Regions from separate parts of the Promicromonospora sp. NPDC023805 genome, predicted to be linked through region 2. Evidence: riboswitches for the same ligand, from Rfam matches in the RefSeq annotation. Region 2 holds a riboswitch; each other region holds the start of a gene.
The links. A riboswitch is a leader RNA that binds a small molecule or an ion and turns the genes downstream of it on or off. The one in region 2 is predicted to bind S-adenosylmethionine.

Region 1 (9,456 bases), on a different contig from region 2:
CGCGGGTCTTGAGGCCGCAGTCCGGGTTGACCCAGACGAGCCGCGGGTCTATCGACTTGGCGGCGAGCCGCACGAGCTCGGTCACCTCCTCGACGGACGGCACGCGCGGGCTGTGGATGTCGTAGACACCCGGCCCGATGCCGCGGCCGTACCCGGCGTCGGCCAGCTCGGGCACGATCTCCATGCGGGAGCGCGCCGCCTCGACCGACGTCACGTCGGCGTCCAGGCCGTCGATCGCGCCGATGACCTGGCCGAACTCCGAGTAGCACAGGTGCGTGTGCACCTGCGTGGCGGTGCCCGCGCCGGCGGTCGAGAGCCGGAACGAACGCACCGACCAGTCGAGGTACCCCGGGTGGTCGGCCCGGCGCAGCGGCAGCAGCTCGCGCAGCGCGGGCTCGTCCACCTGCACGACGCCGATGCCCGCCTCCTCCAGGTCGCTCACCTCGTCGCGCAGCGCGAGGGCGACCTGGTCTGCGGTGTCGCCCAGCGGCAGGTCGTCGCGGACGAACGACCACGCCAGGATCGTGACCGGACCCGTGAGCATGCCCTTGACCGGCTTGTCCGTGAGCGACGCCGCGTACGCGGTCCACTCAACGGTCAGCGGCGCGGGCCGGGACACGTCGCCCCACAGGATCGGCGGGCGCACGCAGCGCGAGCCGTACGACTGCACCCAGCCGTGCACGGTGGTCACGAACCCGTCGAGCTGCTCCGCGAAGTACTGCACCATGTCGTTGCGCTCGGGTTCGCCGTGCACCAGCACGTCCAGGCCCAGCTCCTCCTGGAGGGCGACGGTGCTCGCGATCTCTGCGCGCATCGCGGTCGTGTACTCGTCGTCCGACAGCTCGCCGCGCACCCAGGCCGCCCGGGTCTTCCGGATCTCCGCCGTCTGCGGGAACGAGCCGATCGTGGTGGTCGGCAGCGGCGGCAGGTCGAGCTTCGCCTGCTGGGCCGCTGCCCGCTCGGCGTAGGGCGCGCGTTCGACGTCGGCGGGGGTCAGGGCCGCGGTTCGCTCCCGGACCTCCGGTACGACGACGCCGGGCGCCTCCGCGCGGGACCGCACCGCCGCCGTCGACTCGGCGAGCGCGTCGGCGACCGCCGTCCGGCCGCCGGTCAGGCCGGTCGCCAGCGTCACGACCTCTGTGACCTTCTGGTCGGCGAACGCGAGCCACGACTTCAGGCCGGCGTCGAGGCGGGGCTCGTCGGCGACGTCGTGCGGCACGTGCAGCAGCGAGGTCGAGGTGCCGACGGCGACGGCGGACGCCCCGAGGGCCCCAAGGCCCTCCAGCGTGGTCAGGCGGGCGTCGAGGTCGGCGCGCCAGATGTTGTGCCCGTCGACGACGCCGGCGACCAGGGTCTTGGTCTCCAGGCCGGCGACGGGGCCGGTGGGGACGGCGCCCTTGACGAGGTCGACGGCTATCGCCTCGACGTCGGTGCCCGCGAGCAGCGCGAGTCCGTCGCCCGCGTCGCTGCGCAGGTCGCCGTACGGCGCGGTGACCAGGATCGCGGGGCGCTCGGCAGCGCCGTCCGCGCCAGGCGCGGGGGAGAGTTCGGTGGCGAGGCGCGGGTAGGCCCGGCGCACGGCGTTGGCTACATCGGAGAACGGGACGTCGAGCAGGTCGGTGACCAGCGCGGGCTCGTCGAGCTGCACCCAGGGGGCGCCCGCGGTGGCCAGTGCGCGCAGCACGTCGGCGTAGGCGGCGACGACGTCGTCGAGCCGGTCGAGCGGGTGGAAGCCGTCGGGCGCGCCGTCCGCCGCCTTGCTCAGCAGCAGGAACGTCACCGGGCCCACGAGCGCGGGACGGGTCACGACCGCCTGGCCGCCGTCGGCGGGCTGGGCGAGCTCCGTGAACTGGCGCACCACGCGGTCGTCCACGAACCCGATCGGGGTGTCCGGCCCGATCTCCGGGACGAGGTAGTGGTAGTTCGTGTCGAACCACTTGGTCATCTCGAGCGGCGGCTTGTCGCCCTCGCCGCGGGCCAGCGTGAAGTAGCCCTCCAGCGAGAGTGCGCCCCCGGCGCCCGGGACCAGGTCCCGGAACCGCTCGGGCACCGCGCCCAGCAGGGCGACGGCGTCGAGCACCTGGTCGTAGAACGAGAACGAGCCGGGGACGGCGGCCGTGCCGTCCAGGCCCAGTCCGGCGAGATGCCGAGCGGTGGTCAGCCGCAGGTCGCGGGCTGTGGTCTCCAGCTCCTCGGCGGTGGTGCGCCCGGCCCAGAAGGACTCGACTGCGCGCTTGAGCTCGCGTCGTCGGCCGATGCGCGGGTAACCCAGGATCGTGGCGTGGGGAAGGTGCGTGAACTCGACTGCCATGCGTATCAGCTCCATCGGACCTGGCGTTAGCACCTTGCCCGGAATTGGCGCTCCGGAGGCAGGTTGCTGCGGTGTCGTTGAGCCAGGACTCTCGACCGCTCTGGATGATTGACCTGGATCGTAAGCATGACCGCGATGTGAGCGGAAAAGCGTCCACGCTTCGGGACGATGCCGTCTGGGCTGGTCAGTGGCCGAAAAGTGTGCCAAGCGCAGCGGTCGATCAGCGCGCCGGCTGATGACCATGCGGTTGCTGCCATGCGAGGCCCCGATCTGGCAGTAGGTGCATGGTCAAATCGTGGGTGAGGCGAGCACGGCGGTTGCTGCCAGGCCGAGGGTCGGTTTGGCAGCAACCGCTGTGGTCAACTGATGCCGCGGTGAGCGGAGTGCGTCGCGAGCCAGAGGGTGACGGCGGTGCCCGCCAGCGTCGCGCTGACCACCAGTGGGCCCACGAGCCCGAGCGGCCCGATGGCGAGGCCGCCGAGCACCGGGCCCACCAGCGCACCCAGGTTGAGCGCGACCGTCGAGTACGCCCCGCCCATGGTCGGGGCGCCGTGGGCGGACGCCATGCTGCGGGCGATCAGCGTGCCGCCCACCGCGAACGAGAGCGCGCCCAGCACCGGGGCGAGCAGCCACACCGCCGACGGGCGCCCCGCGAGAACGGCCCACAGGACCCAGCCCGCGACGAGAACCGGGATGCCGATCCCGAGGACCCGGTGCCCGTGCGCGTCGGCCAGGCGCCCGGCGGCCGAGACGCCGCCGAAGGCGCCCAGCCCGAACAGCGCGAGCACCACCGGTACCAGCGCCGAGCCGAGCCCGGCGCCGTCCGTGACGATCGGCGCCAGGTAGGTGAACGCGCAGAACGTCGCGCCGTTCACCAGCACCCCGAGCACGAGGTACCGCAGCAGGCCGGGCGAGCGGAGCGTGCCGAGCTCGGCCCGGAGATCCACCCGGGTGTGCGGCACGCGAGGCCCGAGCCGCCCCGGCGTCAGCGCGGCGACGGCGGCCAGCGCGAGCGCCGAGACCCCGGCGATCGCCCACAGGGCAGACCGCCAGCCCCAGATCTCGCCGAGGAACGCTCCGGCCGGGACCCCGGCGATCAGGGCGAGCGTCGTGCCGCCAAGGATCGCGGCGAGCGCCCTGGCCTGCTTGCCCGCCGGGACGACCGCGGCCACTGTCGAGAGCGCGACGGCGAGGAACCCGGCGTTGGCCAGGGCGGCCACGAACCGGCTGACCAGCAGCACGGCGAACTGGTCGGTGAGCGCGCCCGCCGCGTGGGCCGCGACGAAGACCAGCAGGCAGCCGGACAGGGTCCAGCGGGGTGGCAGACGACTGCCGAGCGCAGCCGTCAGCGGTGCGCCGACGACCATGCCGACCGCGAAGCCCGAGGTCAGGTAGCCGGCCTGGGCGATGGTGATGCCGAGGTCGGCGGAGATGCCGGGCACGAGCCCGGCGAGGACGAATTCCGACGTGCCTTGCGCGAAGACCGCGACGGCGAGCACGTAGAGCAGGACAGGCATGGATGCCTCCGAAGGAAGGGGGAACGGGTAGGCCTGGGCGGCACTACGGGGCCCTTCGGATGCGCGGAAAGCGGCCGAGCGGTAGCTCGGCGGTCTCTACAGGGGCATCTCGGGCTACCGGAGTACCGGCAGCCCGAACCTGGATGCTTCTGGAGACCTCATGCGCCGAGCCTATCCGGCGGCGAGCCGTGCGCCGGAATCGGCGCGCACGGGCAACGGCCGGTGCCAGGCGACCTCGCGGTCCAGCTGGCCGGTCGAGCGGAACAGCCGCACCTGGTGGGCGTCGGGGAGCGCCGCGGCGAGGTCGTCGGTGGTCGTGGCGGTGAAGCCGAGCTTCTGCCAGAAGCCGCCGGAGCGGCGGGAGAACAGCCAGGCCTGGCGCGCCCCGGCGTCGGCGGCCCGGTCCAGCGCGAAGCGCGCCAGGCGCAGCCCGTCACCGGTGCCGCGCAGGTCCGGCCGGACGGCGACGCTGCGGACCAGGGCGTGCTCGCCGCTCGACCCGAGCTCGAAGCCGGTGGTCGTGCACACGGCTCCGGCGTCGTCGCGGTCGAGCCACAGGTGCACCGCCGGTTCCGCGAGGGCGGCGACCGTCAGGTCGGCCGAGCGCAGGAACGCGGCCAGGTCGTCGAGGTCGTCGGGTGTCGCGGGGCTGAGCACGCCGGAATGCTATCGGGAACGGCTCCCCGGGTCGGACGGCGCCGGGTCGCCGTCAGTGGACGCCGGGCTCGGGCTGCTGCTGGGGCTGGCGCACGACGTCCAGCTGAACTCGCTGTGTACCTGATAAGCCTTGCCGCCGTCGGACTTGGCCCAGGTCTCCGCGGTGTACGGGAGCCAGGTGGTCGTATCGACGACGACGTCGAGCCCGGTCAGCTCGCCACCGAGCACCAGCTCGCGCGGGGGCGTGAACCGGATCCGGACCATGGTCCGGCCGTCCTCCTCCTCGAGCAGGAACTCGTCGTCCAGGCGGTAGTCCGTACCCTCGAGGCCGGCCAGGTCGAGGGCCGCGCCGACGGTCGCCAGCTGCAGCACCTCCAGCGGACGTGTGTCCAGCGGGACCGGCTTCGGCGTCCCGGTGTCCGTCGCGGCGGCGCCGTCGAAGCGGGTCGCCGACTCCTTGCCGAGCGTCGAGCGGGTCTTCACCGCGCAGTCCGCGCCGGCCACCGCCGGCGCGGCGCGGTCGACCACCTCGGACGGCGTCAGCGCGACGGTCGGTGACGGTCGCGGCTCGGGGACGGCCGTCGGCGAGAGGCTGGTGCCGGGCGCCGAGCCGGGCTGCGCGCCCGGCGCAGGCAGGTTGACCACGGTCACCACGACGGCGGCGGCTGCCGCCGCGGCGACGCCCCACACCAGTGCCCGCCCGCGGCGCGCGCGGGACCGGCCGCGCCGGGGCTCCGCGTCGAGGTCGTGCAGGAGGACCACTACGCGCTCGTCCTGCGCCCAGTGGTCCTGCGCGTGGTCAAAGCTCTGCTCGTACAGGGGCTCGTCGCCGTCCAGGGGCTCGTCGACACCGTGCGCGCGTGCCCGCGACTCGGCGTACACGCGCGCCAGGTCGAGCTCCTGGTCGACCCCCCGCAACGCGCGCCGGGCGCGGGTCAGCTCTTCGTCTTCCACGTCAGGAACCTTCCTTGATGAGCTCTTCGTAGGCCGCCCGCAGACGGCGCCGTGCCCGGTGCACCCGGGTGGCCGCCGTCGCCGTCGTGCAGCCGAGTACCTGGGCGACCTCCGCCGTGGACAGCTCCGCGGCCGCGAGCAGGGCGATCACCTCGCGGTCCGCGGGGCGGAGCAGGGCCAGCGCCCGGCGCAGCTCGTCCAGCTCGCCGACCAGCCGCACGCCGTCCTGACCCGCCGGGTGCGGGTGCGCGCGGACCCGCTCGACCAGGGCGTTGCGCCGCTGCTGGGCGCGAACCTGGTTCGCCATCACGCGGCGGGCCACCCCGAGGAGCCAGGCGCGCGGGTTGTCCGGCAGCTCGCCCTTGCGCCACACGACGGCGAAGACCTCGGCCACCACGTCCTCCGCCTCGGCGGCAGGGAGCCGCGAGCGCGCGTACCGGTACACGGCGCTCGCGTGCGCGACGAAGAGTGCCTCCGTATGGGCAGGCGTGAGGTGGGCAGGCGTGAGGTGGGCAGGCGTGTGCCTGCCCGGTTCGAGACGCTGTGGCTCGGTGTTCGTGGCCAGGGTGGACTCCGGAGACGAAGAGACGTGCTTCCTAGTCAGTGTGTCCGGCAGGAGTGCCCTCATGACACCTCACGCATGTTGTCCACGTCACAGCCCGCCGCTGTCATCGCGGTCCGGACCGTGCACACCAACGCTGATGTGACCGTCTCCTTCGTTCGTACTCGTAACCGCGCCCGTGTCCGCCCGGCGGGCCCCGCCGCCGTCGTCCTGGTCGGGAGCCTGCTCCTCGCGGGCTGTGCTGCCGCAGAACCGGGTAACGAGGGGGGCAGCGCGACCGGGGCGGAGCCGCAGGCCACCGCGTCCGGCCCGGCAGAGAAGGACCCGGCAGAGAACGACCCGGCAGAGAACGACCCGGCAGAGAAGCCGGTAGTAGCCCAGGCGCCGCAGACGGAGCCGAGCCCGGTGGCCCCCGCGGAGGGCCCCGTCGACGGCCCGCCACCCGCCACCGGCCTCGACCTGTCGGAGCACTCGACAAGCGATCCCGCAAGCCCGTGGGTGATCGTCAACAAGCACACGCCGCTCGACCCGGTCGACCACGAGCCCGACCTCACCACCGTGCGCGGTTACCTCGTCCGGCGGGACGCGGCCCCCGACGTCGCCGCGCTGCTCGATGCCGCCGACGCCGACGGTGTGCGCCTCACCCTGCGCAGCGCTTACCGGGGCTATCCCAAGCAGGCGTCGGTCTACGAAGGGTGGGTGGCGCAGCTCGGCGCCGAGCGGGCGGACGAGGTGTCGGCTCGTCCGGGGCACAGCGAGCACCAGACGGGCCTCGGGGTCGACGTCGGCGGCACCACCCGGCCGGAGTGCGACTTCGAGGCCTGCTTCGGCGAGACCGTGGAGGGTCGCTGGGTGGCCAACCACGCCGCCGAGTTCGGCATGCTGGTCCGGTACACACGCCAGAACAGCGCGGTCACCGGCTACGCACCCGAACCCTGGCACCTGCGCTGGGTCGGCCGGGAGCTGGCGGCGCACATGCGGGCCACCGGGGTCACGACCCTGGAGGAGGTCTTCGACGTGCCGGGCGGGGACTACACGGACTGAGTCGTCGACCGGGCATGGTCTCGCGGCAGGAGTGCCAGGGCTTGACCCTGCCCCTGCGGCAACCCTGCATCCTGCGTGCATGACGACCGCACGCAGCACGACCGCACGCAGCACGACCGAAGGCAGCAGGAGGAGACTGGCCACATGCTGACGATCAGCCAGCTCGCGTCGTACGCCGGGGTGACCACGCGCGCCGTCCGGCACTACCACGCCAAGGGCCTGCTGCCGGAGCCCGGGCGCGACCACTCGGGCTACCGGCGGTACGACGCCCAGGCCGCCGTGGACCTGATCCGGATCAGGGTGCTGGCGGAGGCGGGTGTGCCGCTCGCGAGGGTCCGGGAGCTGCTGCGCGCTGACGCTGAGGAGTTCGCGGCCGCCGTCGCCGAGATCGACGCGCGGCTGCGTGCGGAGATCGACGAGCGGGAGCGGCACCGGGAACGGATCGCCAGGATCGCCGCGGGCGACAGCCTGGCGCTACCGCCCGAGGGCGCTGCCTACCTGGACCGGTGGCGCGAGCTCGGCCTCCCGGAGCGGGTGGTCGAGATCGAGCGCGACAGCTGGATCCTCACCCTCGCGGTGCTGTCGCCGGAGCAGGTCGCCGGGGCGATGGCGCTGAAGGGCAGGCTGCTGGACGACGAGCAGTTCGTCGAGACCCTGCGGCGGCTCAGCGCGGCGGTCGACTGGGCGCCCGACGACCCGCGGCTGCCCGCCCTGGCCGACCTGGTGGCTGCGCTGCTCGACGAGCACGCCGGCTGGTCCGACGGCTCGGCGAGCGAGATGGAGGCGGGGCTCGTCGACCTCTTCGACTCGCTGGCCCTCGACTCCTTCCCCGCCGGTCGCCGCCTGGAGCGGCTGCTGGAGGAGCGCGGCTGGTCGGGCTGGACCCGCCAGGAACGCACGGGCTGAACACCGCCGCAGGGCGGTGTCCGCCCTCGCGCGGCTAGAGTTCGAACCGTGCGGCTGGATCCGTTGCCCGACGTGTCCGCCTGGACCCACAGCGGGGTCCGGGCGGGCTTCGAGGTGCTCTTCGCGGAGCCGACGGCGGACGGGTACCTGCTCCGCGGGCACACCACCGCCGTCGAGGGGCCGCAGGCGTGGTCCGTCGGGTACCGGATAGAGGTCGACCCGCAGTGGTGCACCCGCCGGGCCGAGGTGCGGGCGGTGTCAGCCGTCGGGACCGTCCGGACGACCCTCGACCGGACCGGGCAGGGCGACGACTCCCGGTGGCTCGTCGACGGCGTCCCGCGCCGCGACCTCGACGGCTGCCTCGACGTGGACCTCGAGTCGTCGGCGGTGACGAACACGCTGCCGGTCCACCGGCTGGACCCCGCCCTGGGGGAGTCGCACCCGGTGCCAGCGGTCTTCGTCCGGGCGGGTGACCTGGGGGTCGAGCGGCTCGAGCAGGAGTACCGGCTCCGGAGCCGGACGCCGACCGCGATCAGGTTCGACTACGCGTCGTCGACCTTCGACTTCGAGTGCGTGCTCACGTACGACGCCTCGGGCCTGGTCCTGAAGTACCCGGGGATCGCGGTCCGGGAGCGGTGACCGGAGGCTGACCAGGGGGCTGACCTGCGCGAGCAGGTCTCCGACCGGTGAAATGCGAGTACCAAAATGTCCCAGTATGGGCAATGATGCTCTCACCACCTATCACCAGGGGAATATCGTGACCGCGACCGCCTCCGGGGCCGCAGCACTGTCGGACGTGCCCAGGTCCACACCCGCTCTCGTCGCCTGCGACGTCGAGGGCACGCTCGTACGCGCCGGGCGGCGGCCGACCGGCGCGGTACTCGACGCGATAGCCGCGGTGCGCGCCGCCGGCCACCATCTGGTGGTCGCGACGGGCAGGTCGCTGTCGGGCGCCGTGCAGGCGGCCCGCCAGCTCGGGATCACCGACGGCTGGGTGGTCGCGGCGAACGGCGCGGTGACCGCGCGGCTGCGCCCGGACGGGTACTCCGTCGTCGACGTGACCCCCCTGGACGCGGGACCCGTGTGCCGGCTCGTCGCCAGGACACGGCCCGACCTGCGGCTCGCCGCGGAGGTGGTCGGCACCGGGTACCGCGTGACCAGGCGGTTCCCCGACCGCCTGCTCAACGGGCACCAGGAGGTGCTGGGCACGCTGGAGGAGATCTGGGCACGACCGACGCCGCGGGTGGTGGTGTACGGGCAGTGGGCGCTGCGGCTCGCGCCGGCGCTCCGCGCGTCGGGTGTCACCGCGGTCGCGGCCCGCGTGGACTGGGTGGACGTCACCGCCCCCGAGGCCACCAAGGCGACGGCGCTCGAGCGGATCCGGGTCGAGCTGGGGGTCGCGTCGTCCCGGACCGTCGCACTCGGCGACGGCGAAAACGATCTCGAAATGCTTCGGTGGGCCGCCTTGTCGATCGCCATGGGGCATGCGCCCGCGACGGTCCGCG
Region 2 (9,456 bases):
GGTGGTCCCGGAGCTGCAGGAACGCGGCGCCTACCCGGCGTCGTACAGCGGGTCGACGCTGCGCGGGCACCTGGGGCTGCGGGCCCCGCTCACCCGCCGCGCGGCGGCCGCGATCGGCGCGGCGTAGCACTCTCGCTCCGGCGGCGCGGATCAGACGGCGCGGATCAGACGGTGCAGATCAGACGGTGCAGATCAGACGGTGCAGATCAGACGGTGCAGATCAGACGCAGTGCGGCGGGGACGCGGGGAGAACGTACGTCGGCGGGGTACGAGACCGGATCAGGTCTCATCAGGGTTGTGCGCGGACGACCCTGGCTCCTCCGGCCCGGTCGTACGGCGTGCGGCCCTCGCCGACGAACAGCGTGACGACGTAGACGAGCGGCAGGACGTAGGACGCCGCAGTGAGGATCGCGAGACCCGGGTCGATCGTCGTGGACCCGGACCCGACGAGGGCTATCGCCGCGGCGTGCCCGATCGTCCAGGGCACGGCGATCTTGAGCACGTTCCGGAGCAGGGCCGAGGCGAACGAGAGCCGCCCGCCGTCCCTGGCGGTCACCACCTTGAGCCCCAGCACACGCTTGCCGATCGACGCCTGCCGCTTACCGGACTCGAGCACGGCGAGGAAGATGGTCAGCGGCACGGCCGTCAGGAGCGCGGAGACCACGTTCGTCGTCACGGCGGACCACTGGCCGGTCATGCCGGCGGCGTACAGCGGGATCCCGATCGCCGCGACCAGCGCGAGCCACACGAAGAAGCAGAGCCAGTCGATGAGCCACGCCACGATGCGCCGCCATGCTTGAGGGTTCACGGGGCTGACGGTACTCCGTCGGTCACAGCCGCTTCTCGAAGCAGATGCTCGGCAGGGTAGGGCGGATACGGATCGCTTCTTCTACCGGTTCGTCGGGGCCCCTGCACGTACCTGCCGGGTAGCGAACCCGGTCATGGTGCGGCGCTCGGTGCGGCGCTGGACTCAGACTCAGACTCAGGCTCGGTCGCGGGCAGGCCTGCCTCCTTCCAGGCGGGGAACCCGCCGTCGACGTGCGAGACGTCGGTGTAGCCGCGTGCCGCGAGCGCCTCGGCGACCGGGCCGGAGCCGTTGACCGAGCCGCACACGACGACGACCGGTGTGTCGAGGGTGATCGCGGGGCTGTCCGACGGCCCGAACAGTGCGTCGAGGTTGCTCCTGTCGACGAGCGTGGCGCCGGGGATCTCGCCGGTCGCCGCCCGGCCCGCGGCGGAGCGGACGTCGATCAGCAGGGCGCCGCCCGCGACCTTGGCGCCGGCGTTCTCGGGGTTCCGCAGCTCAGGTGTGCTCATGGTTCTTCTCCTCAGGATCGATGGTTGACGGCGGCCTGTCGGAGGGCAGCCGCCAGGGGTGGCCGTCAGGCGCTCAGCAGCCGGCCCGTGGGAAGCGCCCGGGAAATGGCGGCGGCGTCGGGCAGCCCGAGCGATCCGCGCAGCGTGGTCTCGGTGCGCTCGGTGCGGAACAGCCCGGCCCGCTGCAGGGCCGGCACGAGGTGGTCGGTGATCGCGTCGAGGTCCGCGCTGAGCGACGACGGGCGCAGCAGGAACCCGTCGGCGGCGCCGACGGCCGCCCAGTCGGCGATGAGGACCGCCAGCTCGTCCGGCGTGTCCGCGACGACGTGCGCGCCGCGCCCCGGATCGGGACCTTCGAGCGCCTCGACGAGCTCCAGCCGGGCCTGGGCGCTGGCCCGTTCGGCGGCGAGCACCACGTACACCTCGGCGAGCACCCGCACCTCCTCGGGGTCGCGTCCGGCGGACAGCGCCGCGTCGCGCACGAGCCGCCGCAGCCGGACCGCCTGCGCGGCATCCCGCACGGCGATCCGCACGACGTCGGCGGTGCGCCCCGCCAGCCTGGCACTCGCCTCGGAACGCACGCGCAGGACGACCGGCGGACGTACCCGGGACAACGCCGCACCGCTACCGCCGGCACGGGTCGGGCGGCTGCGGATCGCGAACCGGATGCCGTCGTGGTCGACGCGGAAGCGGCCCTCGGCGTCCAGCTCGACCGCGCCCGACCCGGTGCCGGGCCGCCCCGTCCACACGCGGTTCACGGACTGGATGCCCAGCTCGACCCGGGACGCCCAGGCCTCGTCGGGCTCGGGGACCGCCGTCTGCCGGGTGGCCTGCCAGCCCGCCCGGCCGCTGCTCGCGCGGTCGACGCTGCTGAGGGCTACGGCGGTGTGCGCCGCCTCGGTGTGGACGGTGTCGACGGCGGCGACCAGGCCGATCCCCGTCGTGACCCGGGCCGCGCGGGCCGCCGCGACGACCGTGTCGAGCCGAGCGGTCACCTGGCCGCGGCCGGGGTGCAGCAGGAAGTCCTCGTCGAGGGTGATGAGGTCGAGCAGACCGCGGTCGGCGTTGCGGACCAGCTGGAGGAAGCGTTCGCCGTCGAACGGGCGGGGCGGGAGCGGGCCGCGGGCGCGGTGCGCGCCGGGACGGGCGCCGGCCGAGGTCAGGTCCACGCCGAGCACGACGGGACGGAGCGAGGAGGAGGCGGAGGTGATGGATGTGGGCTGCAGTGGGTACGGCACGGCGGGGCTCCGTTCGGGGCTACGGCTGCGCGGCGACACCCGGACGACCCAGCCGGCGGCGCACGGTCGGCGCGCTTCGGCATTGCTGGGTCACCCGGGAGCGTGGCTGCCGGAAGGTATGGGAGAGGAGGGTCGGGTCTGCCGCGGTCAGCGGCAGGAACGGCGACAACACATACCCGTGCGCGGGGCAGCACCAGCCCGCGGGGAGACGTTCCAGGACGGCAGGGGCACGTGGACGGCGGGGGCAGCGCTCCGGGTCATCGTGGTTCTCCTCACCTGCTCGCCCAGCGGCGAGCGACGCGTGTTGTCATCCGCCGGCGGCGGTGGCCTGGTCCTCACCCGGGGCACCCACCCGCGCGGGGGGTTGCCGTCCGACCAGCCGGGGCTTCGCGTCGGAGCTCATGACCTGTCCAGAGTTACTACATCTTTCCGATCGGATTAGTGCGGTTCTTCTGGATGTCAGAGAACATACGAATGAAACCGATAGAAGTCAACGATCTATGGCCAGATCTCACATACCGGAACCGCGCAGGCCGCCGGGAAAGACCATGCGGGGCGGGTGTGTTGCTGAGAGTGGACGATGTCTACTCTCAGCAACACACTCCGCGGGGTACCTGTTCTCCCAGCACACCCCGCAGCGCCTCGGCTCAGTCGACGAGCAGCTCGACCTGGGCAAGTGCGCCGCTCTCGCCGAGCTCCAGCCGGAGACCGGTCAGCGGTATGGGCTCGGCCAGCACGAACGGCCGCAGCTGACCGGGCCAGCGCCACTGCTCGCCGGACCGCTCGTCCAGCACGCGGCCGTCGTCCGCGACCAGTCGCCACGCCGACGGCGGCTGCGCGTCCCCTGACCTCGCCACTGAGACCGACGACACCGAAGCCGACGCCGTCAGCGTGTACGCGCGAAGCAGCGCACCCTCCGGGACCGAGCCGGACGGGCGCCACTCGAGCACGCCCGTCACCTCTGCAGTCGTCGTCAGGTCGCCGTCCGTCAGCCGCGGCAGGGACCCGTCGGTGCCCTGCCAGCCGCCGTCGGCCCGCTGCCACGGCCGGGCGACCACCACATCGGAGCCGCCCGCCCCGGCCGACACCGGCACCCCCCAGCTCGTCGGCCCATCGGACATCGCGAACCGGAGGGACGCTCCCCCGGTCAGGTCGCCGTGCTCCACCGACGGCGCCTCGACCGCCCGGGCCGCGCCAGCGACGTCGGACAGCTCGAGACCCGCCACGTACCAGCGGTCGGCCGCGCCTGGCGCCTCGACCACGAGGTCGCCGTCGGGCCGGTGCACCACCGCGCGCTCGAAGAGCGGTGAGCCGACCGCCCAGCGCGAGGACCCGATCTCCAGGGGGTACAGCCCCAGGGCGGAGAGGACGTACCAGGCCGACATCTCGCCGTTGTCCTCGTCGCCGTGGTAGCCCTGCCCGATCTCGTTGCCGGTCCACAGCCGGGCCAGGATCTCGCGCACCGTCTCCTGCGTGCGGTCGGGCCGTCCCGCGAACAGCCACGCGTAGGCGATGTGGTGGGACACCTGGTTGGACTGGCCGAACTGGCCCATCCGCACGTCGCGCGCCTCGACCATCTCGTGGATCACGGACCCGTAGGTGCCGGGCTTGTCCGCCCGCTCCGGCGTGGCGAAGAACCGCTCCAGCAGCCGCTCCAGACCCGCGCGGCCGCCGTGCAGGGCGGCCAGGCCGGCGCCGTCGTGCACCGGGTGGAACAGGAAGTTCCACGCGTCGGACTCGGTGTAGTCGCCGCCCCACTCGTCCGGGTCGAACGAACCCGAGCCGAACGAACCGCCCCGGTCCCGTCCCCGGAAGAACCCCGTCCAGGCGTCGAAGAGGTGTACGTACCCGAGCGAGCTCTGCCGCAGGTAGGCGGCCTCGTCGCGCAGTGCGCGCCGGCGGTCGTCGGGGGTGCCCGGCGCGTCCGCGAGCGCCTCCGCCATCCGCGCCAGGCCCGCGTCGTTGATGTAGCCCTCGAGGCTCCAGGACACGGACTCGTCGACGTCGCGCGGCACCCAGCCGTGGGCGAGCGCAAAGTCCTGGCCCTTACGGCCCACGCCGGACCGGGTGGGCAGCGCCGTCGCGTTGCGCAGGCCGGCGTCGTAGGTGGCGAGCGGGTCTGGCAGGGGTACGTCGCGCAGGTACAGGTCGGCGAAGGCGACGTCGGACGACGTGCCGGTCATCAGGTCCGCGTAGCCCGGCGACGACCACCGCGCGACCCAGCCGCCCTCGCGGTACTGCTGCACGAACCCGTCGGCGAGCCGCGCGGCGACGTCCGGGTAGAGCAGCGCGTACGCGGGCCAGCAGGTGCGGTAGGTGTCCCAGAACCCGTGGTTGACGAACATCTCGCCGGGCACGACGGGCGCGCCGTCGAGCACGGGCGACGCGTGCACGAGCTCGCCGTCGGTGCCGAACTCCGTGTACGACGACGGGTACAGGTTGAGGCGGTAGAGGTTCGAGTAGAGCGTCACCTGCTGCTCCTCGGTGGCGCCCTCGACGTCGAGCACGCCGAGGCGCCCCTCCCACTGCGTGCGCGCGCACTCGGCCACGTCGTCGAAGGAGCCGCTCACCTCGCGGTCCAGGGCGCGCCAGGCGAGGTCCTCGCTGATGTACGACGTCGCCACGCGCACCTCTACCGTGCGGTCGGCCTGGTCGCCGGGCCCTGCCGCCGGGTCGAGCGCCACCGTCGCGTAGGTCGCGTGCTCCCGGCCCCGTGCCCGGCCCGTGCGCAGGACGGGCCGGGAGACCTGGCCCACCACGTACATGCGGCTGCGGCCCACCGAGAGCGCGCTGCCGTGGTCGCTCCAGCCGGTGAGCGTGCCGTCGTCGTGCACGGTGACGGCGACGGGCGGGCCGTCCGCTCCGGCGTCGCTGACGGCGTCGACGATCAGGTGGCCGGTGGTGGCGCCGGGCGGGAACGTGAACCGCAGCACGCCGCCGTGGTCCGAGGCCGCGACGTCGATGCGGGAGCCGTCGTCCAGGTCGACGCCGTAGCGGTGCGGGCGGGCCGTCTCGGTGTCGTGCGAGAAGCCGAGCGCGCGGGACTCCAGGCCGGCGTCGGGCGTGCCCTCCTCACCCGGCTGCGCGGCGACCAGGTGGAACGCGAGCTGGTCGCGGTCCCCCATCCACGGGCTGGGCTCGTGCGAGATGCCGATCCCCTGCAGGCGCGGCCGGTTGTCCGGGCCGTTGTGCGCGGCCCACGAGTAGAGCCAGCGTTCGGTCGACGCGTCGGTGAGCGGCACCCACATCGTGAAGCCGTTCGGCACGGCCGCCGCCGGCACGTTGTTCCCGCGCGAGTAGGCACCCGAGGAGTGGGTGCCGCGCCGGGTGTCGACGAGGTCGGTGCGGCCGGCCACGACGCGCTGCGGGCGCGGCCCGACCGTGACGGCGTCCAGCCACACCTCGGTGTCGCCGCCGTCCGGCGCCGCCGTCACGACGGCGGCGGCCCGCACGCGGCGGCCGGGCAGCAGCTCGGCCACGCGGTCCAGGTCCACCCGTACCGCGTTCCAGTGGTCGGGTACCAGGATGCGCGCTTCCCCCTGCCCGACGGCGGTCGCGGGCATGCCGTGCTGGTCGCGCAGCTCGCCTCCGGGCCCGGTCTCCAGGAGCCACGTCCCGTCGTCGAGCAGCAGGTCGACCGCCACGTAGGTCGAGCGGTAGGTGAGCTCCTGGTCGAGCACCGGCAGGAGCGTGTAGCGCAGCTCCGTACCGGCCCCGAGCGGGACGTCCAGCCCGTCGAGGACCACCGTGCGGCCCGCGCCGCCGTGCCCGATCCGCCGTGCGTGCTCGCTCGTGAGGCCGACTCCGGGCCGACCCGCCGGGACGTGTGCTGGCCCGGTCATGCCGCCACCCCCGGGACGCGGCCCGTGCTGCCGCGCACGGTCAGCACGGGGGTTGGAGCGCCGACGACGTCGGGCACCGGCTCGCCCCGGACCAGCGACAGCACGGTGCCTGCCACGAGCTCACCGAGCTCGAAGGTGTCCCTGGTCATGGCGGTGAGCGGCGGGTGCGCGAGGCGCACCAGCTCGGAGTCGTCGAAGGATGCCACGGAGATGTCGCCGGGCAGGTCGAGCCCTGCCTCGGCCAGCACGGTGACGCCCGCGAGTGCGGCGACGTCGGAGTCGTAGACGATTGCGGTAGGCCTTTCGTCGCGGGCCAGCAGGGCCCTGGTTGCTGCCGCGGCCTCGTCCTGTGAGAAGTCCGCCGGCACTGTCGTGATGTCGAGGCCGAGGCGCGCCCCGGCGTCGTGCAGGGCGGTGGCCCGCCGCGCGGAGTGTACGTACGCAGGGACGCCGCCCACGTGACCGACGTGCACGTGCCCCAGCGCGGCCAGGTGCTCGGCGAGCGAGGTCATGGCGGCGTGGTCGTCTGCGAAGACGGCGGGCACGGGGCCCGGCGTGCCGTCGCCGCTGAGCAGCACCGCGGGCAGGCCCATCCGCACCAGCTCATCGGGGCGCGGGTCGTCGCGTTCGAGGTCGAGCACCACCACACCGTCGGTTCGCCGCTCGGCCGCCCAGCGCCGGTAGACGTCGAGCTCGGCGGACACGTCCTCCACCACCAGCAGCTGCAGCGCCACGAGGTCCGCCGACAGCCGCGCCTGCAGTCCCGAGACGAGCTGGGCGAAGAACGGCTCGACACCCAGGGTCCGCGCGGGCCGCGTGACGACCAGGCCCACCGTGTCGGCCCGCCGTCCGCCCAGCGCCCGGGCGGCCACGTTCGGCCGCCACCCGAGCTCCGCGACGGCGGCCAGGATGCGGGTCCTGGTCCGCGCGCTGACCCCCGGGCGGTCGTTGAGCGCGAACGACACAGCTGTCGGGGAGACGCCCGCGTGCGCTGCGATGTCGGCGATGGTCGGCCTGCGGCTCGGGTGCCCCGCGGACGACGTCACTGGTCGGCGAGCAGCTTGTCGCACTCTTCGACCGCTGCGTCCAGGGCTTCCTGCGAGGTCTTGTCCCCCGCTATCGCCGCCGCGAGCTGCTGGTTGATGATGGTGGTCATCGCCTCGCTGACCTCTACCGGCTGCAGCAACCGCGCCGCGCCGAGGCTGGTGTACGCGATCTGCTTGGCCGCACCCTGCGGGGTGCCGTCGCTCTCGGCGAGCTCCGGCTTCTCCAGCGACGCGGTGGTCGACGGGAACACGCCGGGGACCTCCTTGGCGAACGCCTCCTGGTTGGCGGCGTTCGTGACGAACCGCGCCAGCGCCACCGCCGTCGGCAGGTTGGCCGACTGGTTCGAGACCGACAGCCCCTGCACGTACAGCGGGGTGGCGCCCATGTACGGCGACGGGACGACCTTGCCCTCGAGCGACGGGTTGTTCTCGAGCACGGTGGCGATGAAGTTGCCGCCGCCCGTCGACCAGGCCACCTTGCCCTCGGTGAACAGCTGGCTGTTGCCGAGGTAGGCGTCGCTGAGCACGTCGTCGGGCATGAGGCCGTCGGCGTACGCGTCGCGGTAGGCGTCGAGCAGCTCGGCAGCCTCCGGGGTGTTGAACGTGAACCTCGTGCCGTCCTCGGACAGGATCGGGAGACCCTCTGCCGCGAAGTCGCCGAGCCCCGGCTTGCGGCTCATGAGGTAGCCGCCGGTGACTTCCTTCATCGTGCGCGCCTGGGCGATGAGCTCGTCGAGGCTGGTGGGCGGCGCCGCCGGGTCGAGGCCCGCGGCCTCGAACATCTCGGCGTTCCAGTAGTTCAGGTCGGTGGTCAGGTACCACGGGTACCCGAACGTGCCCTCCGTGCCCGCGTACCGGTAGGCGTCCAGCGCGCCGGGCACGTAGGTGTCCGCGAGCGCGTCGTCGACCGTCGTGAGGTCCGTGAGGAGGCCCTCGCGCGACAGCGAGAACGCGAAGTCGGGCGGCAGGTTCGTGACGTCGGGCAGCTCGCCGGCAGCGGCCTGTGAGCGCAGCGTCTCCGAGTAGCCGTCGCCCGGCTGGTCGAGCCAGGTCACGGTGGTGCCGGGGTACGTCTTCTCGAAGTCGGCGATGACTCCCTCGACGTACTGGGTGAAGTTCGGCTTGAGCGCCCAGGTCTGCAGCGTGACCTCGCCGGTGACGTCGGCCGCCGCGCCCGCCGCGCTGTCGGCGGCAGGCCCGGTTCCTGCTTCGCCCCCGCCGCTCAGGGTGCAGCCACCGAGGGCGGCCAGCACGGTCAGGGCCGCTCCCGCGGCCCCGATCCTCCCGATCTTCATGACAGTTCCTTCCAGCAATGCTTCGTCGCGCCCTGGGGACTTGCCGTGTCTCTGGTGCTGCGGCGCCGACTAAAGCGCTTTAGCGCCGTTAGCGTGCCGCGTGCCCCACCTGCTGTCAAGACAACAGCACACTCCGTCGAGCGCCGGCCGTCCGTGGGTCCGCATCCGCTGATCCCGCAGACAGCCAGCACTCGACGCCTGTCCTGATCTTGTCAGGCTCGCGCGAATCGGAGCGTGCGGACCTCGAACGGGGCGAGGTCGAGCGCGACGACGCCGTCCGCCGTCACGTCCACCTCGCCGCCCGCGATGCTGTCCTCGATGAGGCTCACCGTGCGCGCACCGGATACCGGCGCGGCCACCGTGACCGTGCCGGACGCGCGCCGACCCAGCGCCTCGTAGACGCGCACGACGAGGTCGCCCGACCGGTCGTCGGCGAGCTTGACCGCCGACAGCGTCACCCCGCCGCCCACCCCGCTGTTCACCGTGACGAGCGGCTCGACGCCGGTCCCGCCGCGCAGCTCGCGCGGACGCGCTCCGAACGTCGCGCCCGCCTCGGTGGCCGCCGCGGTGTCCACGCCCACCACCAGGCCGTACCGGTGCGTCTGGCTGCCCTGGTCGGTCTCGGGGTCCGGGAACCGTGGCGCCCGCAGCAGCGACAGCCGCACGGTGGTGGTCACCGCGGGGACGCCGGGCGCCGGCGCCACGCCGTCGTCGGAGA
Region 3 (9,456 bases), on a different contig from region 2:
TTCGATCGACGCCCTGGTCGCCTCCTGGCTGCCGGGCACAGAGGGCGACGGCGTCTCTGACGTGCTGTTCGGCGAGCGCCGGTTCACGGGCAAGCTCCCGGTCTCCTGGCCCCGCTCAGCAGACGACCCGGTAGTGAACGTCGGCGACAAGGACTACGCCCCGCTCTTCCCGTTCGGCTGGGGCCTGTCCACAGGCGGCCGCACGTCGACCCTGGACGACCACCGCCTAGACCTCCAGGACGATGTGCTCCACCCGGTCCACGGCGTCCCGCCGGAAGCAGCAAAGGCGATAGCCAAGTCCGACGTGGCACAGTTAGAGGGCAAAAAAGCCCAAGCCCTCCGCCTCCTGACAGAGGCGCGCGAAGACTGACGTGACCTCACCGCAGAGGGGTGGGGGAAGGAAAGGTGCGGCCGGCCGTCAAGCCGTAGCGGAGGGCCCCCTGGGGCCCGTGAGCGAGGCCGGCCGCACCTTTCCTTCCCCCACCCCGGACGGAACCAGGGAACGGAACCAAGAACTCAGCGCGCCGAAGCCAACGCCTGTTCCACGTCCTCGATCAGGTCCCGCGTGTCCTCCAGGCCGATCGACAGTCGCACAGTCGTCTCCGCGATGCCCACGGCGCCCCGGCCCACCGCGCCGAGCTTGCGGTGCGTGGTCGTCGCGGGATGCGTGATGAGCGACTTCGCGTCACCGAGGTTGTTCGAGATGTCGATCACCTGGAGCGCGTCGAGGAACCCGAAGGTCCGCTTCTTCGCGGTCTCGGCGTCCGTGCCCTCCGGCACCGCGAGGTCGAACGTGACGACCGTGCCGCCGCCGCTCATCTGCGAGCGCGCCAGCTCGGCCTGCGGGTGGGAGTCGAGGAACGGGTAGCGCACTGCGCCCACCCCTGGCAGCGCCTCCAGGGCGTGCGCGACGGCGAGCGCGCCCGCGCCCTGCGCCGCGAGCCGCACCGGCAGCGTCTCCAGCCCCTTGAGCAGCGTCCACGCGTTGAAGGGCGAGAGCGACGGCCCGGTGTTGCGGATGAACGTCTGGACGGGCCCGGTCACGTACTCGGTGGTGCCGAGGATGGCCCCGCCGAGCACCCTGCCCTGGCCGTCTATGTGCTTGGTCGCCGAGTAGACGACGACGTCGGCGCCCAGCTCCAGCGGTCGCTGCAGCAGCGGGGTGGCGAACACGTTGTCGAGCACGACGGTCGCCCCGGCGGCGTGCGCGAGGTCGGCGACGGCGCGCACGTCCACGATGTCCTGCATCGGGTTGGACGGCGTCTCGAAGAACACGACGTCGGCAGGCGTCGAGAGCGCCTCCTCCCACTGGGAGAGCACGTGCCCGTCCACGTAGTCGGTGCGCACACCCCACTTCTTGAAGATCTCCTCGAAGATCACGACGCTGGACCCGAACAGTGCCCGGGCCGCGACGATCCGCGATCCGGACTGCACGAGCGCGGCGAGCGACGTGAACACCGCGGACATCCCGGTCGCCGTCGCGTAGCAGGCCTCGGCGCCCTCCAGCAGGCGCAGGCGCTCCTCGAACGTGTGGACCGTCGGGTTGCCGTAGCGCGAGTAGACGAAGCGGTCGATGTCGCCGGCGAACGCGGCCTCCGCCTCGGCCGCCGAGTCGTAGACGTAGCCCTGGGTGAGGAACAGCGCCTCGCCCGTCTCCTGGAACTCGGTCCGCTGGTGTCCGCCGCGCACGGCGAGCGTCGCGGGCCGGACGTTCCGGGGCAGCGGCTTGCGGCCGGACCCGCCGGGGGTCGCGTCGGCCGGGAAGGCTCCGGTGACCGTCACTGAGCGCCCTCCGTCCAGGGCAGCCCCGCGACCTTCCAGCCCTGCTGGTCGCGGACGCCGTCGGCTCCCGGCGCGCCCTCGAAGCCCTCCAGCACGTTGTACGACGGCGCGATGCCGGCCGCCGTGGCGAGCCGTGCCGCGCCGATCGAACGCTGGCCGGAGCGGCACAGGAAGACGACGGGGCCACCGGTGACGCCCGCGGCCTTGAGCTCCTCCAGGAACTGCTGGTTGGGGCGGCCGCCGGCCCGCACCCACTCGCTGAACACCGGCTGCTTCTCGAGGGATGCCGTGTCGGGGATGCCTATCGCGCGCCACTCGCCCTCGGTGCGGACGTCCACGAGGGTGGCGGCCGGGTCGGCGGCGAGCAGGTCCCAGGCCTGCTGGGGCGTGATGTCGCCGGCGTAGCCGTCGGCGGGGTGGGCTTCGATGTGCGCGGGGACGCTCATGTGCTCCTCCATCGGTCGTGGCGGTAGCACCCTCGTCCGTTCTCGCCAGGGGCGGGAACGCTGGGTTGCTGCGGCGTCGTCGTGCCACGTCACTCGGCCGCTCGGGATGGTCGCTGTGATCCTACGACACGACGTCCGGTGGGTGGGATGCCGTCTCGCACACTGGTCGGGATATCGTCCCGGGGTGGATACGGCGAACGGCGGATCTGTGGACGAGGGACTTGTGGACAACCCTGTGGACAATGTTGTGGAAAGTGCTGTGGATAGTGCTGTGGACAGCGGGGCCGACGCCCCGGACGAGCAGGAGTTGACCGGCGGGAACATCACCGGCGTCGTACGGATCGGCGACACGGTCCACCGCGAGGCGGGCCCCTGGACGCCCACCGTCCAGCGGCTGCTCGCCCACGTCCGCGCCGCCGGGATGACCGAGGTCCCCGAACCGCTCGGCCTCGACGACCAGGGCCGGGAGATCGTCTCGTACCTGCCCGGCGACGTCCCCGGCTGGCCCGCTCCGGCGTGGCTCTGGTCCGAGGGCGTCCTGGTCGAGGCGGGCCGCCTCCTGCGGCGCTTCCACGACGCGACCGCGGGGTTCCCTCGGTCGGACGCCGTCTGGCGCCTCCCCGCGGCCGAACCCGCCGAGGTGATCTGCCACAACGACGCCGCGCCGTACAACATGGTCTTCCGCGACGGCCGCCTCACGGGCCTGTTCGACCTCGACACCGCTTCGCCCGGCCCGCGGGTCCGTGACCTGGCGTACCTCGCCTACCGGATCGCGCCGTTCTCTTCAGACGCCTTCGCGGGCGCCGCCTACGACGTCGGGCACCTGGATCCGATGGAGCGGCTCGACACGCTGACCGAGGCGTACGGGACTCCGTTCCGGCGTGCGGAGGTGCTGGCTGCGATGGTCGACAAGCTTCACGACCTGGCCGGCTGGTCGGCGGCCCGGGCGGACGGCGACGGGCCGGCCGAGCTGCGCGAGCACGCCGCGATGTACCGGGCCGACGCCGACCGGATCGCCGCGCTCATCTCTCAGTCTGAGCGACCGAATCGTGAGACCAGTATCTGAGACGAGCGTTGACAGGAATTTTGCCGCAGCACAGGATGACGTCAGGTCATGAGTGCCAGCGTCAAGCCCCGGCTCGCTGGTCGGCAACCCTCCTACCGCGGTGGGGTGCCCCGGGTGACGACCTGGCCGCGCGCAGCCGCGCGTGGCAAGCGCGGGGGAACCTCCCCCAGGACTGTGCTGGAGGACGTCATGTCTGCAACCACCCTCACCCGTGACGACGCGGTCGCCGGCGTCGCCCCGCTGCGGCCCGTCGTCGGCGGCCAGACGCTCGTCCCGCTGGTGGACGGCAGTCTCGTCCCGTATGCGAACCTCGACGTCGCCGCGTCAGCGCCTGCCCTGCAGGCCGTCGCCGACCGCGTCACCCAGGTGCTGCCCCTGTACGCCAGCGTGCATCGCGGCGCCGGGTACCTCTCCCAGGTGAGCACCGCGCTCTACGAGACCGCCCGCCGCACCATCGGAGCGTTCGTGGGCGCCCGCGAGGACGACCTGACGATCATCACGCGAAACACCACCGACTCCCTGAACCTGCTCGCCGGCTGCGTCCCGGCGCAGCCCGACGGCGAGCCCGGCCGCGTGCTCGTCCTCGACGTCGAGCACCACGCGAACCTGCTGCCCTGGCAGCGCGGCACGGACGCGACCGTGCTGACCGGTGGCGCGACAGTTGCCGAGACGCTCGACCAGATCCGCGAGGAGCTGACGGACGCCGCCGCCGTGAACCGGCCGTTCGCCCTGCTCGCCCTCACCGGCGCCTCCAACGTGACGGGGGAGTCGCTGCCGGTCGACAAGATCGTCGCCATCGCCCACGAGCTCGGCGCCCGCGTGGTGCTCGACGGCGCCCAGCTCGTGCCCCACCGCCGCATCTCCCTGGAGAACACCGGCGTCGACTACCTCGCCTTCTCCGGGCACAAGACCTACGCCCCGTTCGGCGCGGGCGCGCTGGTGGGCCGCCGTGACTGGCTCGACGCCGGCACGCCCTACCTCGCGGGCGGCGGCGCCGTGCGGCGCGTGCGCGTCGGGGGCACCGAATGGCACGAAGGTCCCGCCAGGCACGAGGCCGGTTCCCCGAACGTCATCGGTGCGGTGGCGCTCGCCGCGGCGTGCGAGGAGCTCGCCGCACTTGCCCCAGCCGACGTCGCGGCGCACGAGAACGCGCTCCGCCGTCGTCTCGTGTCGGGGCTCGAGGCGATCGACCGCGTCGAGGTCGTGCGCGTGTGGGCCGACGCCGTCGACCCGGTAGGCGTCGTGACGTTCACCGTGACGGGCTACGACCCCGGCCTCGTTGCCGCCTACCTGTCCGCCGAGCACGGGATCGGCGTGCGCGACGGCCGGTTCTGCGCCCACCCGCTGCTCGGCCGCCTCGGGTTCGACGCCGGTGCGGTGCGCGCCTCGGTCGGCGTCGGCACCGCGGGCGAGGAGGTCGAGCGCCTGATCGCGGCGGTGGGCCGCCTGGTGGCCGACGGCCCGCAGGCCGGGTACGACGTCGTCGACGGGCTCTGGGTAGTGACCGACGACCCGCGCCCCGTCCCGGAGGGCTCAGGTCTCGCGGGTCTGCTGGCCACGGCCGCCCTGGGCTTCGACGAGGACTTCGGCTGCCTCCCGGACGCGGACTGACCTGCGGTTCGGCGTCAGAGCGGGAACGCGTGCGGGCGGGGAAGCTCCGCCTCCAGCTGGGCCGCCAGCGCCAGCAGGGTGAGCTCCCCGCCTGGCCTGCCGATGATCTGCACGCCCATCGGCAGCCCCGCAGGCGCGTCCGCGGTGGGCTCGGTCCAGTGGGTCGGCACGGTGATCGCCGGCAGCCCCGCGACGTTGAGCATCGACGTGAACGGCGTGTACTGGCACTGCTGCTCGAAGTTCCGCTCGGGGTCCTCGGCGTCGTACCACCCGATGGGCCGGGGCGTGAGGGCGAGCGCGGGCGTCACTACGGCGTCGTACACGCTGACCTGCGCCACCAGGGACCGTTCGAAGGCGGTGAGCGTGCGCACCGCCTCGGCGAGCTGCCGCGCGGGCACCTCGCGACCCGACCGGATCAACCACTGCGTCAGCGGCTCCAGCCTGCCGAGCGTCTCCGGGTCGTCGATCGGCACTGCGGAGGCGCCGCCCATCCACAGCGTCCGGAACGCCGGCGCGTACTCGGGGGCCTGCGCCAGCACGGTCTCCTCGACGTCGTGCCCGAGCCCGGACAGGGCCCGCACGCCCACGTCCAGCGCCGCCCGGGCCTCGGGTGACACGCTGATGTCGTAGAACCCGTCCCAGGCCGACGAGGTGGTCACGCCGATGCGTGCGCGGCTGCCTCCCGGCCCGCGTCCGCCCGTTCCCGGCGCGGGCAGCGCCGCGCGCTGGGCCGCAGCCAGGTAGGACCCCGCCTCGTAGGACGGCGCCCGCAGCGAGTACGGGTGCGCGACGCCGCCCCCGGCGCGCCTCGGCAGCATCGCCTCGAGCAGTAGGGCGGTGTCGGCGACCGTGCGTGCGATCGGTCCGTTCACGACCAGCCCGCCCAGCGAGTCGACGCCGCTGCCAGCGGGCAGGAGCCCTCGCGACGGCTTGAGCCCGACGACGCCGCAGGCGGCCGCCGGGATCCGGATCGATCCGCCGCCGTCGGACCCGGGAGCGAACGGCAGCATGCCGGCCGCCACCGCCGCGGCCGCCCCGCCGCTCGAACCGCCGGCACCGCGGGTCAGGTCCCACGGCGTGCGCGCGGGCGGGGTGTGGACCGGCTCGGTGTAGGCAGGGAAGCCGAGCTCGGGCGCGGCGGTCTTACCGAGGCTGACGATGCCCGCGGCGTCGAGGATCCGGACTATCTCGTCGCTCTCCTGGGCCGGCGGCAGGTCCGCGAACGCGCGCGACCCGAACCCGGTGGGCACACCCGCGCGGTTCCACAGGTCCTTGTCGCCCGTGGGCAGTCCCCACAGGCTGCCCGACGCCGGGGGCGTGTCACCGCGCGACCCGTCGCCGTCCCGCTGGAGCGCTGCCGCCCGCTCCCTGGCGAGCCCCGGGGTGACCGTGGCGAAGGCCCCGACGCTGGGGTTCAGCCGTTCCACCCGCTCGAGGAAGTGGTCGGTGACCTCGGCGGGCGTGAGCTCTCCGGCGGCGAGGAGGTCGCGGAGCTCGACGGCGGTCCGCTCATGCAGGGCATCCATCCGGCCAGGTTATGTGTTCCGCCACCGCCGGCCGGGCGCTCGGTTGCGGCACGGAGAAAGATCCAGAATGTCTTGATGGTGCGCCACGGCGGCAAATTCCGTCGCGCAGAATGCGCTTCTCCGGCATATGTTCGAGGAGTGCTGTCACCTTTAAGACGCACCACAGCGGTGTGCGGGAGGTGACGAGAAAGATCTCGAAGGGGGAGAGAACTATGCAATTCCTGAATACAGGTCTCGTTGTGCCGAGCGCGGTCGACTGGCTGGAGCCGCTCACGAGCGCTCTCGGTGCGATCGCAAGCTTCATCCCGAAGCTGCTCGTGTTCCTGGTCGTATTCCTCATCGGGTACTTCATCGCCAAGGCGGTCGCCCGGTTCGTCGGGATGATCCTGACGCGGATCGGCTTCAACAGGGTGCTGGAGAAGGCAGGGGCCAACAGGCTCCTCGCCGGCTCGGGCATCGAGCCGATCTCGCTGCTCACGAAGATCATCTACTACTTCATCCTGCTGATCACGCTGCAGCTCGCGCTGAGCGCGTTCGGGCCCACCAACCCGGTGAGCGCGATCGTGAACGACATAGTCGCCTGGCTCCCGAGCCTGGTTGTCGCGATCGTGATCGTGGTCATCGCCGGTGCCATCGCGAATGCGGTGAAGGACCTCATTCTCAACTCCATGGGCGGTGTTTCCTACGGCCCGCTCGTCGCGAAGGTGGTCTCGTTCTTCATCATCGCGCTCGGTGTTATCGCGGCGGTGAACCAGATAGGCATCGGCACCACTGTGACAATGCCTGTGCTCGTGGCATTCCTGGCTACCGTGGCGGGAATTCTGATCGTCGGTGTCGGTGGTGCGCTGATCGGCCCGATGCGTTCGCGTGTCGAAGGTGTCCTCGACAACCTGTCGGGTGGTGGCGCCGCTGCCACCCCTGTCGCCCAGCCCGTTGCCGCCCCGGGTGCCGCGCCCGGAGCGGCCCCCGGTACGTCGGGTTCGTTCGCTCCGCCGCCGCGCGACATCTGATCGCCTGGCCGGTCAGCAAACCACGACGCCGGTGTCGCACCGTCCTGGACGGTGCGACACCGGCGTCGTGTCGTGTGCGACTCAGAAGTCGCGGTTGTCCTGTACCGACGTCACGCGCGTGCCGTCCGTACCGAACTCCCGGTTGTCCCCCCACTCCCGGTTGTCCTCTACCGACGTCACGCGCGTGCCATCGGTCCCGAACTCCCGGTTGTCGCCCATGTCCCGGTTGTCGGCCGAGGCTGATGCAGCACCCAGGACGCCGACGGCCGCGGTGAGGACAGCTGCGGCGCCGGCGGCAGCGATTCGTGCGGACTTCTTCATGGTGCGCCTCCTTCGTTGCCGGAAGGGCGGTCCCCCGGCGCGACCACGTTGAGGCAAGGCGCCCCGCGACTCAACGACTTTTGGTTGACGCCGAATGTGCGGGCCTCGCCGGCGCCGGTGTGCTAGGCGTTGCTCAGCAGCTCCTGGGCCGCGCCCACCACCTCGATGAACCGCTCCAGGTCCGGCTCGTCCTCCGTCGGCTGGAGGGCAACGGTGCTCGCGCCCGCCTTGCCGTACCGCTGCACGCCGTCGGCGAGCGCCTCCGCGTCGCCCCACAGGGCGTAGGAGCCGAGGCCGTCGTCGTCGGCCACGTCCATGCCCCAGGCGGTGAGCTCGGCGCGCAGGCGCGTGGTCGCGTCGGGGCCGGTCGCGGCGGACACGTTCTGGATGACCGGGAACGGTGCGGCGGCGTCGTGGCCGGCGGCGGCCCGGCCCTCGGCGATCCGCTCGAGCACGCCCGGCAGCCCGGCCAGACCGACGGACCCCTCGAGGACCACGCCGTCGCCGATCTCGCCGGCGAGGCGCAGCGACTTCGGTCCGGTGGCCGCCACCGGAACCGGGACGGGCCGGGTGGGCGGCCAGTCGAGCGCGACGTCGTCGAGGGACACGTACCGGCCAGACGTCGTGACCCGCTCACCGGCGAGCAGCGCACGCAGCGCCGTCGAGTACTCCCGCATGAGGGTCAGGGGCGATGCGGCCTTGGCGCCGACCTGCGCCATCCACGACTGCACGCCGTGCCCGATGCCGGGGATGAGCCGGCCCGGGAACATCCCCTCGACCGTCGCCACCTCCATCGCGGTGAGCGCCACGTTCCGCAGGGGCGTCGGCATGACGCCGATTCCGACGCGGACGTGGTCGGTGGCGGACAGGATCGCGCTGGCAGCGGAGATGCCACCGGTCTGGAAGCAGTCCTCCCACAGCCAGATCTCCTTGATGCCCGCCGACTCGACAGCGCGCGCGAGCGGGATGATGCGAGACGGCAGGGTCGAGGGGCGGATGATGCACGCCAGTGTGGTCATGGACTCACGCTGTCATGGAGCGGGCCGTCAGATCCAGCCCTTACGTGCGGCGTGCCAGCCGAGCTGGATGCGGGTCGAGACGCCGGCGACGCCCATCAGCACCTTGACGCGCCGCTGCACGGTGCGAAGGGAGAGACCGAGCTGGTTGGCCACCGACTGGTCGGTGAGACCGGCAAGCATCAGGGCGAGGATCCGGCTGTCCTCCTCGTCGAGCTCCGAGGTCTCGGCGCGTTCGCCCGGCGGAGCGAAGGGCGTAGCGTCCCGCCACACGCTCTCGAACAGGGCGATCAGGGCGTCCAGCAGCCCGGACGGATGGATGATCAGTGCGCCCACCAGGTCGGGGGCGAGGTCGGAACCTTCGGTGCCCGCCTCGACGACGGTCTGGATCGGTACGAACGCGAGCCGGCGGTCGATGATGAACAGCTTGATCGGCACCCGCTCCGAGAAGCGGACGTCCTCGCCGTTCTCGATGGCCTCGGCGACGTCGTCCACCCGCAGCGCCCCGGTGTCGAGGAAGACGCGGTCGATCACCACCCGGTACCGCACGCCGCGGGCGACCGCCTGGTCCTCGGCGGTGTTCTCGTCGGCGGGCATCACGAACACCGGTGGCTTGGTGAACGATTCGACGGTCTCGCGTGCGCCGAGCTGGAGCTGGATGATGCGGTGCTTCACGGC

Region 1: another riboswitch for S-adenosylmethionine. It lies ahead of metE (5-methyltetrahydropteroyltriglutamate--homocysteine S-methyltransferase); the one in region 2 lies ahead of AB0F70_RS08890 (LLM class flavin-dependent oxidoreductase).
Region 3: another riboswitch for S-adenosylmethionine. It lies ahead of AB0F70_RS05780 (aminotransferase class V-fold PLP-dependent enzyme); the one in region 2 lies ahead of AB0F70_RS08890 (LLM class flavin-dependent oxidoreductase).

What each region holds. Positions count from the first base shown of each region.
Region 1 is NZ_JBFAAH010000033.1:26,563-36,018, reverse strand. Features, by position in the region: gene metE (5-methyltetrahydropteroyltriglutamate--homocysteine S-methyltransferase) at 1-2,311, opposite strand, end outside; SAM riboswitch class I at 2,320-2,422, opposite strand; gene AB0F70_RS24450 (Cmx/CmrA family chloramphenicol efflux MFS transporter) at 2,671-3,828, opposite strand; gene AB0F70_RS24445 (GNAT family N-acetyltransferase) at 4,000-4,485, opposite strand; gene AB0F70_RS24440 (hypothetical protein) at 4,495-5,439, opposite strand; gene AB0F70_RS24435 (RNA polymerase sigma factor) at 5,441-6,067, opposite strand; gene AB0F70_RS24430 (D-alanyl-D-alanine carboxypeptidase family protein) at 6,080-7,045, shown strand; gene AB0F70_RS24425 (MerR family transcriptional regulator) at 7,190-7,951, shown strand; gene AB0F70_RS24420 (putative glycolipid-binding domain-containing protein) at 8,000-8,590, shown strand; gene AB0F70_RS24415 (HAD family hydrolase) at 8,709-9,456, shown strand, end outside.
Region 2 is NZ_JBFAAH010000006.1:147,306-156,761, reverse strand. Features, by position in the region: gene AB0F70_RS08905 (NtaA/DmoA family FMN-dependent monooxygenase) at 1-127, shown strand, start outside; gene AB0F70_RS08900 (RDD family protein) at 290-808, opposite strand; gene AB0F70_RS08895 (rhodanese-like domain-containing protein) at 940-1,317, opposite strand; gene AB0F70_RS08890 (LLM class flavin-dependent oxidoreductase) at 1,383-2,555, opposite strand; SAM riboswitch class IV at 2,852-2,962, opposite strand; gene AB0F70_RS08885 (GH92 family glycosyl hydrolase) at 3,203-6,397, opposite strand; gene AB0F70_RS08880 (LacI family DNA-binding transcriptional regulator) at 6,394-7,443, opposite strand; gene AB0F70_RS08875 (sugar ABC transporter substrate-binding protein) at 7,440-8,738, opposite strand; gene AB0F70_RS08870 (glycoside hydrolase family 38 C-terminal domain-containing protein) at 8,951-9,456, opposite strand, start outside.
Region 3 is NZ_JBFAAH010000003.1:213,610-223,065, forward strand. Features, by position in the region: gene AB0F70_RS05760 (glycoside hydrolase family 3 N-terminal domain-containing protein) at 1-370, shown strand, start outside; gene AB0F70_RS05765 (O-succinylhomoserine sulfhydrylase) at 517-1,782, opposite strand; gene AB0F70_RS05770 (rhodanese-like domain-containing protein) at 1,779-2,228, opposite strand; gene AB0F70_RS05775 (aminoglycoside phosphotransferase family protein) at 2,500-3,294, shown strand; SAM riboswitch class IV at 3,339-3,452, shown strand; gene AB0F70_RS05780 (aminotransferase class V-fold PLP-dependent enzyme) at 3,484-4,905, shown strand; gene AB0F70_RS05785 (amidase) at 4,920-6,431, opposite strand; gene AB0F70_RS05790 (hypothetical protein) at 6,644-7,441, shown strand; gene AB0F70_RS05795 (hypothetical protein) at 7,523-7,762, opposite strand; gene AB0F70_RS05800 (LLM class flavin-dependent oxidoreductase) at 7,885-8,781, opposite strand; gene AB0F70_RS05805 (helix-turn-helix domain-containing protein) at 8,809-9,456, opposite strand, start outside.